Regions from separate parts of the Streptomyces sp. NPDC087844 genome, predicted to be linked through region 1. Evidence: riboswitches for the same ligand, from Rfam matches in the RefSeq annotation. Region 1 holds a riboswitch; each other region holds the start of a gene.

Region 1 (3,201 bases):
CCACACGGACCTGCTCGCGACCGGCGTGGAGGAACTGCTCCGTTACGACGGGCCCGTGGAGCTGGCCACCTGGCGGTTCGCCACCGAACCGCTCAGCGTCGGCGGTCAGGACATCGCCGCCGGTGACCCCGTACTCGTCGTGCTCGCGGCGGCCGACCGTGATCCCGGCCGGTTCGAGGACCCGGACACGCTCGACCTCTCCCGCAGTGACAACCAACACCTCGGTTACGGGCACGGAATCCACTACTGCCTCGGCGCGCCCCTCGCCCGGCTGGAGGGCCGGACCGCGCTGGCGACGCTGCTGACCCGCCTGCCCGACCTGCGACTCGCGGGAGATTCGGCGGATTTGAGGTGGCGTGGCGGGCTCATCATGCGTGGGTTGCGCACGCTTCCGGTGGAGTTCACCCCGGTCGCGAAGTCTTGACGGAAGTTCTGCGGCTGTAGCACCGAAGGCAACGGAAGGTGAGACTCCGTCAACTCTGTGATCTTCACGTTATCTGCGCTGCATCGACTTGTGACAAGAGTTCGAGTGCCACTACGTTCACCCATCAATGCGGCAGGTCCGCCCGTCGCAGCAGTCACGAGCACGGCTTTCCGCCGTGCCCCGTGCGTACTCCTTGCTGTCACGCGAAAGGCAACCGCATGCTCTCCGGGAACGGCCGCCATCGTCGCCCCCGCCAGGCCCCGGCGCTCCTCGTCGCCGCCGGCGTGGCCGGATCGGCCATCGCGATCCCCCTGCTCGGTGCGAGCGGCGCGAGTGCCGCCAGCGGCACGACCTGGGACGCGGTCGCCGAGTGTGAGAGCGGTGGCTCATGGAGCGCCGACACCGGCAACGGGCTCTACGGCGGCCTCCAGATGAACCAGGAGACCTGGGAGGAACACGGTGGCCTCGACTACGCGCCGAGCGCCGACCAGGCCAGCCGTTCGCAGCAGATAGCCGTCGCCGAGAAGATCCTCGCGGACCAGGGGACGAGCGCCTGGGTGACCTGTGGTCTCGTCGCCGGTCTGACGCAGGACTCCGACTCCGCCGACGTCGACACGGGCCTCGCCGAGGACTCTCCGAGCCCGTCGGCCGACGCGGACGCGACAAAGGGGAGCGACGGCGCGAAGTCCGACTCCTCGACGGACTCCGATGCGAAGTCCTCCGACGACTCCGCCTCGGAGTCACAGAGAACGGACAGCTCGTCCGCGGACACCAAGGCGAAGAGTGACGACTCGGACAAGTCGTCCCAGAATGACGACGCTTCGGCCGACGCGGCCGCGGACAACTCCGGCCGTCATCGGGGTGGCAGCGCCGAAGAGGTCGACATGGCCCCCCGCGCTGACGACTACGCCGGCCGGCACGCCTCGCGCATCGACAGCACCTCACGCGTCCTCGCCGACGAAGGCTCGTACGCGGTCCGTTCCGGGGACAGTCTCTCCAGCATCGCCGACTCCCTTGGTGTCGACGGCGGGTGGAGCGAGCTCTATGCCGCGAACAAGGACAGCATCGGCGCCGACCCGGACTTCATCATCCCCGGTCAGCGCATCACGGTCGACGGCTGAGCGGCATCGAGCAAGTAGTGATCAAGGCGCCGAATCGGGCGAAAACCAGCGGTAGTTCGCGCTGAATGTCCGATTTGGCGAATTGAGACATGGATCTCAACACCCCTGATCGTCTTTGAAATTCGGCGCGGCCCGTGTCTACGGTCGTGACCGCTCGCCATTGGTGAGCCCCGACGGTCGCACGCCGAATCCTGCCAACGGCCGTACGGGAACAGTCGTCGCGTAAAGCGCCGTAGGCAGGAGCGGGGGACCCAAGGTAAGTGCCGGAACCGGTCGTCGAGACCGGGTACGGCTTGGGGTTAAGCCGTGTGACAGCAGTGTCGCGCGGCCGGGCAACTCACTTGGCCCGAACCCGACAGCTCACCTCGCAGGCGTCGGTGAGGGGATCACTTCATGCTGCTTTCGAGCAAGGGCAAGCACCGTCGCCCGACACTTGCCAACCGGACTACCCGTCTCGCCACGCTGGCCGGTGTCACCACCGCCGCCGTCGCCGTCCCGCTGATGGGCGCCACGGGCGCCTCCGCCGCCACTGCCTCCGAGTGGGACACCGTCGCCCAGTGCGAGTCCGGCGGCAACTGGTCGATCAACACCGGGAACGGCTACTACGGCGGCCTGCAGTTCTCGTCCTCCACCTGGGCCGCGTACGGCGGCAGTTCGTACGCCTCCACCGCCGACCAGGCGTCCAAGTCCCAGCAGATAGCCGTCGCCGAGAAGGTCCTCGCGAGCCAGGGCAAGGGTGCCTGGCCGAGCTGCGGCGTGGGCCTGTCCGGCGCCTCGACCGGTGGCTCCACCGCCCCCTCGGGCTCCGACAGCTCCAACCAGGGCACCTCGCAGCCGCAGCAGCAGAACTCGCAGTCCTCCGAGGAGCGCGCCTCGCGTTCCCAGGACCGTCCGGCCGCGAAGAAGACCGTCGAGACCCCGACCGGCAAGAAGGTCGAGAAGGGCGACGGCGAGTACAAGGTCGTCAAGGGCGACACCCTCAGCGGGATCGCCGACAAGAAGAACGTCAAGGGCGGCTGGGCGAAGCTGTACAAGCTGAACGACGACATCGTCGACGACGCCGACTTCATCTTCCCGGGCCAGCAGCTGCACCTCAGCTGAACCCCGGCTGACGGTGGCGCCGGATGTCCGGTCGAGGCACTGGCCGCTCGGCCTCGACCGGAAGTCCGGCCCACATCCGAATCGCCGCTGAACCACAGCGCTCTCACATCCGTGTCCTTCATAGTGGAGGCCTCGTGAGGGCCACCCCCGTCCCCCACGGGCTCCCCGCTCCGGTGCGTGTTCCCCCGTACGCACCGGGGCGGGGCTTTTCTGTGAGTGCCTCCGCCCCTGCCTCCGCCCGCGTCTTTGTTCCGTTCGGAAACAATTTCCTCTCGGTTCTGTCCAGGAGGCGGTCGAGGGCTGGCCGATCCCCGGCAGCCGGTTAGGCTCATCCCGCGGGGCCACCACGGCCTGCGCGCAACCGGGCCTCCGGCCCGGCACAGCTTGTGTCACATCCCAGAAGGAGATGCTCGTGCCGTCCATCGACGTCGTCGTAGCCCGGGAAATCCTGGACTCCCGAGGCAACCCCACGGTCGAGGTCGAGGTCGGCCTCGACGACGGCAGCACGGGTCGTGCCGCCGTTCCGTCCGGCGCCTCCACCGGTGCCTTCGAAGC
Region 2 (3,201 bases), on a different contig from region 1:
CCGTACGTATGTCACCGACGTCCTGGCCACATGGGGACTGCCTTCCGACTCGGAGACCGCCGACACGGTCCGGCTCATCGTCTCCGAACTCGCCACGAACGCGGTACAGCACACCTTCGGACTGTCACCCACCTTCACGGTGGACATCGAACTCGACCGTGACGAACAGCTGCGCATCGGCGTGACCGACAGCCACCCGCGCTTCCCGAAACGGCTGCCCGCGGCCGTCCAGCAGGACAACGGCCGGGGCATGGTGATCATCCGCTGGCTGACCGCGGAGTCCGGTGGCAAGCTTTCGGTCCGGTCCACCAGGGAAGGCGGAAAGACCGTGTCGGTCACGCTGCCCTGGACGGTACCGGTGGAGCCGGTCTCGGCCGACTGACCGACGGCCCGTGACGGCGCCCTCAAGGGGCGCGGGGCAGTATCGACATGCGGCTCCGCCGCGTAAGCGCGACCAGCCACGACACGCCCGCCGACAAGATTTCAGACATTCACAAGATTTCAGACATTCAGCGGAGCGCTAGCCCTCATCGTCCGAGGTCTTGTCGACGGCCCGTTTCAGCAGGTATGGCAGGACCTCCCACAGACCGACGCAGAGGAGCAGAGTGGTCGCCCCGGCCACGATCCCCTCGGTCCGGTCCACCGCCACGTCCACGACGAGCAGCACGGAACCGGTGAGAGCGAGCGCGAGCACGGCCAGGCCGGCCTGCGCGAGCCGGGACGAGGCATTGACCACCAGCGGCTTGGCGCCCCGCTGGAACAGCCGCCGGTGCAGGGCGGCGGGGGCCGTGAAGAGTGCCGCCGCCAGGACCGAGAGCAGCAGGGTGACGACGTACGTGGTGCGCTGCACGGTGTCGAGGGACGGGAACCGCGGGGTGAAGGCGAGGGTGAGCAGGAAGGCGAAGAGGATCTGAACGCCCGTCTGGGTGACCCGCAGCTCCTGGAGGAGTTCGAGAAAGTTCCGGTCGGCGCGCTCAAGACGGGTCTCGTTGCGCCCCTCGTGGTGGTGCGGATCGGCCATAAGTGAACGAGTAACCATTCAGCCGCCGAAATCACGCGTCATGCCCGGGTCCCTCACGGGGCGGCCGTGGAGATCGCCACGGCCGCCCCGTGGGTGGATCACCTGACCCGGCCGTACCAGACGCTCTTCGTCCAGATCTTCTGGAGCTTCACCACATCCCCGGTCTTCGGCGAGTGCCAGATCCGTCCCTTCCCGGCGTAGATGCCCACGTGGTAGACGTTCCGGCCCGAGTGGAAGAAGACCAGGTCCCCCTGCTTGCGCTTCGAGGAGGAGACGTGGTTCGTCTTGTTGTACTGGGCCGCAGCCGTGCGGGGCAGCTTCTTGCCCGCCTTCTTGAACGAGTAGAGCGTGAGGCCGGAGCAGTCGAAGCGCTTGGGCCCCACGGCCCCGTACTTGTACGGGGCGCCCTTCTTGGAGGCCGCCACCTTGAGTGCCTTCGTCGCGGGAGTGGCCGCTTCCGCATCGGACGCGAAGCCAGGGGCCACTATGCCGCCGCCTACGGCGGCGATGGTGAGGACCGATGCGGTACCGGCCCTGCTGAACAGCGACGGGACACGATTGAGCGCAGTCATGCGCAACCCTTCGTCAGCCGCCTGTGAAGGATGACCTGTCGGATTCGGGCTGGCGAAGTTGCCCGGCCGCAGCTGCGGCTTCACCCCAAGGGCCACTCGGATCTCTCCGGCGGCCCGTCGTGCCTGGGTCCTCCACTCCTGCCGATGCACTTCTGTCGACCGGTCATCCGGGCAGCGGCAGGACTCGGCGTCCGCCCGGACCGCCCCGCCGCTTGTGGCGGGGGCTTGTCGTCGCAGGGATCTTGACGCACTGATGTCCCAAAAGCCGAGCGGAATCGGCGATTTGTGGTCTTACTCACCACTCACCCGTTCGGGTGGACAGCCCTTTCTGCGGGTGGGTGTCGAGAGCCTCAAGGACCCTCGCACCAGCACTGGAACAGTTGATTCCGCCTCGGACGTACGTGCGTTGCGCAACTCGCCGGGGCCTGGGGGAGCAGTTGCGACTACGCCGACCGGGGGTACGCCGTCTGGTGCGTTTCAACTCCGGTGCGGACGCTTCGTCAAGTGCGCGCGTGAGGCCGGACCGAGGGGTGTGGTGTTTGTCAGGTGTCGGTGTCGGTGTCAGGTGTCGGAGCTGGGCGGCAGGGCGACCCGGCTCGCCCTGCGCTCACCGTCGAGGACGCGCAGGGCCCGCGCCAGGGTTGCCGCGTGCAGCTCGTGTTCGCCCCGCTGGTGCATCAGGGTCAGGGCGTCGCGCAGCGCGGTGGCCCTGCCGACCAGTGCCTGGGCCGCGCGCAGTCCGCGGTAGGTGTCCCCGGAGTGTGCCGGGTTGATCCGGCCGAGGAGGTCGACCACCTCCAGATACCGGTCGATCAGCTCGGCTTCGGCCCGCGTCAGAGCCGGCAGCGGGGGCAACTCGGGTGGGAGCATCGGCGGATCACCCCGCGCCGGGTGCGTCGGACGGGCCGGATGTGCCGGACGGGCCGGGTGTGTCGGACGCGCCGAGGGCAGTCTTGCGGCTGGGGACGATCCGGTCGATCAGCCCGTACTCCAGCGCCTGGTGGGCGTCGAGGATCTTGTCCCGCTCGATGTCCGCGCCGATCCGCTCCCGGCTATGCCCCGTGTGCCGGGCGAGCATCTCCTCCAGGCGGGCGCGGGTGCGCAGCAGTTCGTCCGCCTGGATGGCGAGGTCGGACGCCTGTCCCTGAACCGGCTCGGACAGGAACGGCTGATGGAGCAGAACGCGGGCGCCCGGCAGCGCGTACCGCTTGCCCGGTGTGCCCGCCGCCAGCAGCACCGCGGCGGCCGACGCGGCCTGGCCCAGGCAGATGGTCTCCACCTCGCAGCTGACGAACCGCATCGTGTCGTAGACGGCCGCCATCGCGCTGAAGGAGCCGCCTGGGGAGTTGATGTAGAGCGAGATGGTCCGGTCGGGTGCCTGGTACTCAAGGTGCATGAACTGCGCCATCACGTCGTTCGCGGACGTGTCGTCGATCGGCGTCCCGAGAAAGACGATCCGTTCTTCGAGGAGCTTGGAGTACGGATCCATGGTCCGCGTCCCCGAACTGGTGCGCTCGGTGAACTCGGGCAGGACGTGGCGGGCGGACGGCCGAGCTGGCGGCTGAGCTGGCGGTCGGGTTGTTGAGCGGGTCACGACACACGCCTCCT
Region 3 (3,201 bases), on a different contig from region 1:
GACTCCGGGGACGACCAGCGGGGCGACTCCGCGTACCTCGCCGCCTTCGGGCCCGCCCGCTACAAGTCCATGCCGACCTACCGCGGCGCCTCGCCCGACGGCTACAACACGTACCACGTGCTCAAGGCGGCGGACCGGTCCTGGCTGGTCCTCGCCCTCGACTGGCGGATCTCGGACAAGGGCCTGACCTGGGCGCAGGGCGTTCTCGACGCGCACCCCACGCTGCCCGCCGTCCTCACCACCCATGACATCGCCTGGGCCGACGACGACGGCAAGGCGCAGCTGTCGGACAACGGCAAGCGCCTGTGGGACGGCCTCGTCCGCGGCAACGACCAGATCTTCCTGGCGCTGGGCGGCCACTACTGGCCACCGGGCCGCACGGTCCTGCGCAACGACTCCGACAACGATGTCCACGTCCACATCACCAACTACCAGGACCGCTACTACGGCGGCGCCGGCATGATCCGTACGTACGGCTTCGACCTGGCCCGCGGGGTCGTCGACGTCGAGACCTTCTCGCCGTGGCTCCTCGCCAGGGACTCCGCGAAGCGGTCGCCGCTGGAGGCCGAGACCATCGAACTGACGGGTGACGCCGACCGGTTCAGCCTGGACATCGACTTCGACGAGCGGTTCGAGGGCTTCGCCCCCGTCGCCGTGCCGAAGCCGCGGCCCGCCTCCGCGGTGATGCCGCGCGGCACGGTCGCGTACTGGCGCTTCGACGCCGCCGGGACCTCGGCGGGCGGCACCGCGGGCAAGCCCGTCGCGGACGGCGCCGTCGTACGCGACCTCACCGGCAACGGGAACGACCTGGCCGTCAGCCGGCTGGCTTCGAGCGGGCCCGACGCGCTCACCTGGTCGGCCGACCACCACCCCGGCCAGCCGGCGCACGCCAGTCTCCGCTTCGACGGCGGCAAGAGCCCGGACCGCGGCGCGATCCTGACGACCGCCGCCCGGGCCGCCCTGAACAGCGAGAAGTTCACCCGCGGCTACACCATCGAGACCTTCATCAGGCTGCCCGAGCCCTTCGAGGGCGACCACTCCTGGATGGGCATCCTCAGCTGGGAGGGGCGCAACGGGGACGCGGGCAAGACCACGGGCTGGTCGCCGCTGGAACCCACCTGCAGCCTCAACCTCTCACCCGAGCGGTTCCTCCAGTTCGTGGTCTATCCCCAGCGCCAGGACGCCGACCCCACGTCATGGAGCCACGCGGTGCCCGTGGGCCGCTGGATGCACCTCGCCCTCGTCAACGACGGCCGCCGTACGGTGATGTACGTGGACGGCTCGAAGATCGCCCGCAATCCTTCGCAGCCGTCCACCGGCATCGCCACCCTCGGCAAGCCGTTCGTGCTCGGAGCCACCCAGTTCGACGAGAGCTTCGGGCAGGGCTTCTACGGCTGGATGGGCGACACGCGCATCGTGAACAGGGCCTTGTCCGTCCACGAGTTCCTCACGCCCTACGCGTAACCGGCCACCGAGGCGGACGGCTCGACCGACGCAGCCGCTTGGGCCCGGGTGAACCACGAGTGACGGACCGGTCGCGGTGAGGTGGTCATAGGCCCAAGGTCACCTTCGGGTACGACGAAGGTCACAATTACATATCGGACACTTCGTACTTCAATCTTCACGCGAGACACACAAGTTGGCTAAGTTGGCCGCTGGGCCGTACGACTCCCTCCGGTGAACCCCGCCGGGTCGCGCGGTCTCCGCCGAATCCGACAGGCCCTCGTGGCGGCCGGAGCCGGAGGTCCAGTCGACTTTCAGGGTGAATCGACCCAACTGTCCAGCGGGCAGAGGTCGTAGGGCATGCCTTTCGGAACCTTCCGCCCGAACCCGACAGCCGACCCGGCAGGCGGTGCACGGAAGGAGTCGTCCCCCATCGCGCCGGAACGAACGCAGCGCCCCGGAGGCACCGGCCTCCCCGGCATGTCCCGCTCCGCCCCCGTGAAGGCGGCCCCCGCATCCGTGGACCAGTTCACCCCCGCAGGCATTCCCGCCCAGCGGAGCGACGAACCCAGTCGCGAGGAAGTACAGCAGCGGATCACCAATCTCTACGACCGGGTCGAGAACGCCACCGGCAACTTCAACGTGACCCGTGCCATGAGCACGGCGACGCGCGACACGGGCAGGCCGACGTCCGGGGACAGGGGCGGCCGGGGCGGAGCCACCGATGCCGCCGCTCCGCTGCCGGACGTCGCGAAGCAGTGGTTCGACGTGGGCCGCTCGCAGCTGGGCCCCGTCTTCCCGGCGGTGCTGCCGCCCGACAGGATGCCGGACCGGGGCTCGGCCGGGACGCGGTCCGCCGATGCGGGCGGCCGTCCGAGCGGCGGTGGACGTGAGGGGCGCGGGGCGCGCGAGGGTTCCGACAAGCCCGTCCTGGAGCTGACCGCCGGTCCGAGTGCGGGCCCCGGTGCCGGAGGTGCCGCCGGACCCGTCGCGGAACTGACCGCGAGGCCCGTCGCCGAGCTGACCGCGGGTCCCGTCGCCGCGCTGCCGGCCGTCCCCACCCAGCGCCAGGCGGCCGAAAGGGCCTTGCCCGGGCCGTCCGGCGGACCGACGCAGGCGACACTGAGGACGTCGAAGCAGCGGAACCAGCGGAAGCTCGGACAGGCCCGTGACCTGCTGGCCGGACATGCGGGCCGGCGCAGCGCACCTGTCACGGAACTGCGGCCCTTCCAGGCGATCGAAGGCGCCTGGGGCCCTGCAGCCCAGGCGCCGAGCCACCACGGGACCACGACCGGCATGGACGCGTGGCAGCAGCCGGCCATCGGCACGGACATGCGGGCGGGCACGGACATGTACCCCGGCATGCCCGGCACGGGGGCCGGTGTCGCCGCCGACCTGAGCATCGGCGACGGTGTGTACCTCGGGGTCGACCAGTACGCCGGTGCCCAGTACGCGGGTGTCCAGCGGACCGACACGAGCATGTACGTCGACGCGAGCACGCCCATCGCCACGGGTGTCGCCCTCGACATGCAGAACGCGACCAACCCCGCTTACGGCGTGCCTTCTCCCACGTATGCCGCGCCCACGTATGCCGTGCCCGACCCCGGGTACGGCGGGCAGGGCGTCAGGGCCGTCGACTTCGCACGCGCTCAGATCGGCAAGCCGTGCGTATGGGGCTCGATGGGGCCGGGCTCGTACGACTGCTCCAGTCTCACGCAGGCCGCCTGGAAGGTAGCCGGAGTCGTGCTCCCGCGTTCC
Region 4 (3,201 bases), on a different contig from region 1:
TGGGCGGACGTCGCCCGCTCCGTGTGCAGCGCCGTGATCGTCCTCGCCCGGTCGCTGTCACCGCGGGCCACCGCGTCCACGATGGCCCCGTGCTCGGTCCAGGACTCGGCGGGGTGCGCGGACGCCTCGACCGAGTACATCCAGGCGATCTTGTGCCGCAGCTGGCCGAGCGTCGAGGTCAGCGCCGGGCTGCCCGAGGACTGCGCGAGCGTCTCGTGGAACCAGCCGCCGAGCGAGCGCAGATCCTCGCTGTTGCCCCGCCTCGCCCGCTCCTGACCGAGCCTGACCAGGCCGCGCAGCACCTTGAGATGGGCCTCGGTGCGCCGCTGGGCGGCACGGGCGGCGCCCAGTGGCTCCAGCAGCACGCGCATCTCCAGGAGGTCGGCGGCCTCCTGCTCCGTGGGTTCCGCGACGCACGCGCCCGCGTGCCGACGGGTGACCACGAAGCCCTCCGCCTCCAGGGTGCGCAGCGCCTCGCGCACGGGAACCCGCGAGACGCCGTAGCGGCGCGCGAGCAGTTCTTCGGTGAGCCGGCTGCCGCGCTCGTAGACACCCGCGACGATGTCGTCCCGGATCGCCGTGCATACCGAGCGCGCGGGAATACGCATGACCGGACCTCCGCCTTAATCCCCGCGAAACGCGGTCGATTGACGCTTGTTCGGTGACTCTATTGCAGAGAACGGGAAATTCCGAAGGCAGCCGGGAATCCATGGATATTTTTTGGACACACCGCGCTTGTGAACAGGCAGTCGTCCGGTGCGAAAGTGACCGGAAGCCGTCCGAAGGCGCGAAGGCCCCGGCTCGGTGAGCCGGGGCCGGGGCCTTCGACGGAGGCTGCCGTGCGGCAGTGCGGTGCCGTGCGGCAGTGCGGTGCGGTGCGGGGTGCCGTGCGGTCAGACGTTCACGCCGTGCCCGCGAAGGTACGCGACGGGGTCCATGTCGGATCCGTACTCCGCGGTCGTCCGCGCCTCGAAGTGCAGGTGCGCCCCCGTGACGTTGCCGGTCGCCCCGGAGAGGGCTATCTGCTGTCCCGGAGTGACCGTCTGGCCGACCGAGACACCGATGGACGAGAGATGCCCGTACTGGGTGTACGTGCCGTCAACCATCTTGATGACGACCTGGTTGCCGTAGGAGCCGCCCCAGCCTGCCTCCACGACGGTGCCGGAGCCCACCGCGTGCACGGCGGTACCACTGGCGGCGTGGAAGTCGATGCCGGTGTGGCTGCCGGAGGACCAGACGCCGCCACCGGCCTGGTAGGAGGTGGAGACGTACGAGCCGGTGATCGGCGCGGTGTAGGCGTTGAGGCGCTTGCGCTCGGCCTCGCGGGCCGCACGGACCTTGGCCTCGCGCTCCTCCTCGGCCTTCGCCTTGGCCTTGGCCGCGGCTTCCGCCGCACGCTTCTCAGCGGCGGCCTCGGCCTTCTCGCGGGCGGCGGCCTGCTCGGCGGCCTGGCGCTGGGCGGCGGCCTGCGCGTCGATCTCGTGGGCGACCAGGTCGTCCATGGTGACGGCCTTGAGGGGACCTGTCTGCTCGATCTCGCTCTCGGCGGCGAACGCCGGGGCGGCCAGCGTGCCCACGACACCGGTGGTGGCCAGGGCGGCGACGCCGACGGTCCTGCGGGTGGTGCGCGTCATGCGGCTGGGAAGACGGTGCTTCCCTGTGGCGCGGGTGAACGCCATGAAGTGGCTGGTCCTTTCCTTCCTTCTCGCCTACCGGGTTAGCTGACGGGTTCGGAGCAGGAAGGTCTCCTACGGACCCCCTTCGGGAAGGGCGTCCGATTCACCCCAGGGACATGGGTCCCCGGCTCCCCTGGCTCGCGCCGTACGGGGACTCGGCGATGACTGTCCGGTGCCGCGGACGCGGCGCAGTGCCTGACGAACAGCCGGACCGACGCTAAGCGGCGCCTCTTTCAATAGACAAACGGATCACCATTTTTGTAGCGCACGCCACAGGGCAGACAGGCAACTTCCCTGCAATACGGACACACCGTGGGCGTAGAAGGACAGGAAAGGGCCCGGGTGACTCGTCCAGCCACCCGGGCCCCGGCCGTGACAGGTCCTGCTCGATCTCAGGCCCTGCCCGGTCACCGATCCCTACTCGGCTCGCACGACGCTGACTTCGCCGACGCCGAGGGCCCTGACGGGCTCCTCGATCTGCGCCGCGTCACCGACGAGGACGGTCACCAGACGGTCCACCGGGAACGCGTTCACGGCTGCCGCGGTGGCCTCCACGGTGCCGGTCGCGGCGAGCTGCTTGTACAGCGTCGCCTGGAAGTCGTCCGGCAGATGCTGTTCGACCTGGTCGGCGAGCGTGCCCGCGACGGCGCCCGCGGTCTCGTACTTCAGGGGCGCCACACCCACCAGGTTCTGCACGGCGACATCGCGCTCGGCGTCCGTCAGGCCCTCGGCTGCGAGGGTGCGCAGCACCTTCCACAGGTCGTCGAGCGCCGGGCCGGTGTTCGGGGTGTCCACGGAGCCGCTGATGGCGAGCATCGAGACGCCCGTCCCGTCCGGAGCGGAGCGCAGCACCTGGCCGAACGCCCGCACACCGTAGGTGTATCCCTTCTCCTCGCGCAGGACACGGTCCAGGCGCGAGGTGAGGGTGCCACCGAGGCAGTACGTGCCGAGCACCTGGGCGGGCCACACGCGGTCGTGCCGGTCCGCGCCGACGCGGCCGATGAGCAGCTGCGTCTGGACGGCTCCGGGCCGGTCGACGATGATCACGCGGCCGGTGTCGTCGGCGGTCACCGAGGGCACGGGGCGCGCCTGGGCCTGCGATCCGGTCCAGGCACCGAGCGTGTCCCCGAGCAGCGCGTCGAGGTCGACGTCCGTGAGGTCGCCGACGACGACCGCGGTGGCCGTGGCGGGGCGCACGTGCTTCTCGTAGAAGGCGCGGACGGCCGCCGAGTCGATCGCGGTGACCGTCTCCTCGGTGCCCTGGCGCGGACGCGACATCCGCAAGTCCGCCGGGAAGAGCTGCCGGGACAGCTCCTTGGCGGCCCGCCGGGCCGGGTTGGCGCTCTCGTGCGGGATCTCGTCGAGCCGGTTGCGCACCAGCCGCTCGATCTCGCCGTCCTCGAAGGCGGGTGCCCTGAGGGCGTCGGCGAGCAGGCCGAGCGCCTTGGGCAGGCGGGAGACGGGGACTTCGAGGCTGAGCCGTACGCCGGGGTGGTCCGCGTGGGCGTCGAGCGTGGCGCCGCAG

What was found. A riboswitch is a leader RNA that binds a small molecule or an ion and turns the genes downstream of it on or off. The one in region 1 is predicted to bind cyclic di-AMP.
Region 2: it holds a riboswitch for cyclic di-AMP, as region 1 does, so the genes downstream of both, ACIOKD_RS22735 (C40 family peptidase) here and ACIOKD_RS03965 (transglycosylase family protein) in region 1, are expected to answer to the same signal.
Region 3: it holds a riboswitch for cyclic di-AMP, as region 1 does, so the genes downstream of both, ACIOKD_RS38800 (C40 family peptidase) here and ACIOKD_RS03965 (transglycosylase family protein) in region 1, are expected to answer to the same signal.
Region 4: it holds a riboswitch for cyclic di-AMP, as region 1 does, so the genes downstream of both, ACIOKD_RS03250 (M23 family metallopeptidase) here and ACIOKD_RS03965 (transglycosylase family protein) in region 1, are expected to answer to the same signal.

The regions. Positions count from the first base shown of each region.
Region 1 covers NZ_JBIUVD010000002.1:65,769-68,969, forward strand. The annotation lists gene ACIOKD_RS03955 (cytochrome P450) at 1-424, shown strand, start outside; gene ACIOKD_RS03960 (transglycosylase family protein) at 643-1,545, shown strand; cyclic di-AMP (ydaO/yuaA leader) riboswitch at 1,764-1,934, shown strand; gene ACIOKD_RS03965 (transglycosylase family protein) at 1,939-2,646, shown strand; gene eno (phosphopyruvate hydratase) at 3,053-3,201, shown strand, end outside.
Region 2 covers NZ_JBIUVD010000011.1:210,759-213,959, forward strand. The annotation lists gene ACIOKD_RS22725 (ATP-binding protein) at 1-382, shown strand, start outside; gene ACIOKD_RS22730 (DUF6328 family protein) at 521-1,021, opposite strand; gene ACIOKD_RS22735 (C40 family peptidase) at 1,120-1,593, opposite strand; cyclic di-AMP (ydaO/yuaA leader) riboswitch at 1,597-1,783, opposite strand; gene ACIOKD_RS22740 (hypothetical protein) at 2,155-2,463, opposite strand; gene ACIOKD_RS22745 (ATP-dependent Clp protease proteolytic subunit) at 2,471-3,187, opposite strand.
Region 3 covers NZ_JBIUVD010000032.1:17,297-20,497, forward strand. The annotation lists gene ACIOKD_RS38795 (LamG-like jellyroll fold domain-containing protein) at 1-1,464, shown strand, start outside; cyclic di-AMP (ydaO/yuaA leader) riboswitch at 1,695-1,867, shown strand; gene ACIOKD_RS38800 (C40 family peptidase) at 1,924-3,201, shown strand, end outside.
Region 4 covers NZ_JBIUVD010000001.1:809,320-812,520, forward strand. The annotation lists gene ACIOKD_RS03245 (GntR family transcriptional regulator) at 1-608, opposite strand, end outside; gene ACIOKD_RS03250 (M23 family metallopeptidase) at 894-1,679, opposite strand; cyclic di-AMP (ydaO/yuaA leader) riboswitch at 1,692-1,847, opposite strand; gene ACIOKD_RS03255 (M16 family metallopeptidase) at 2,094-3,201, opposite strand, start outside.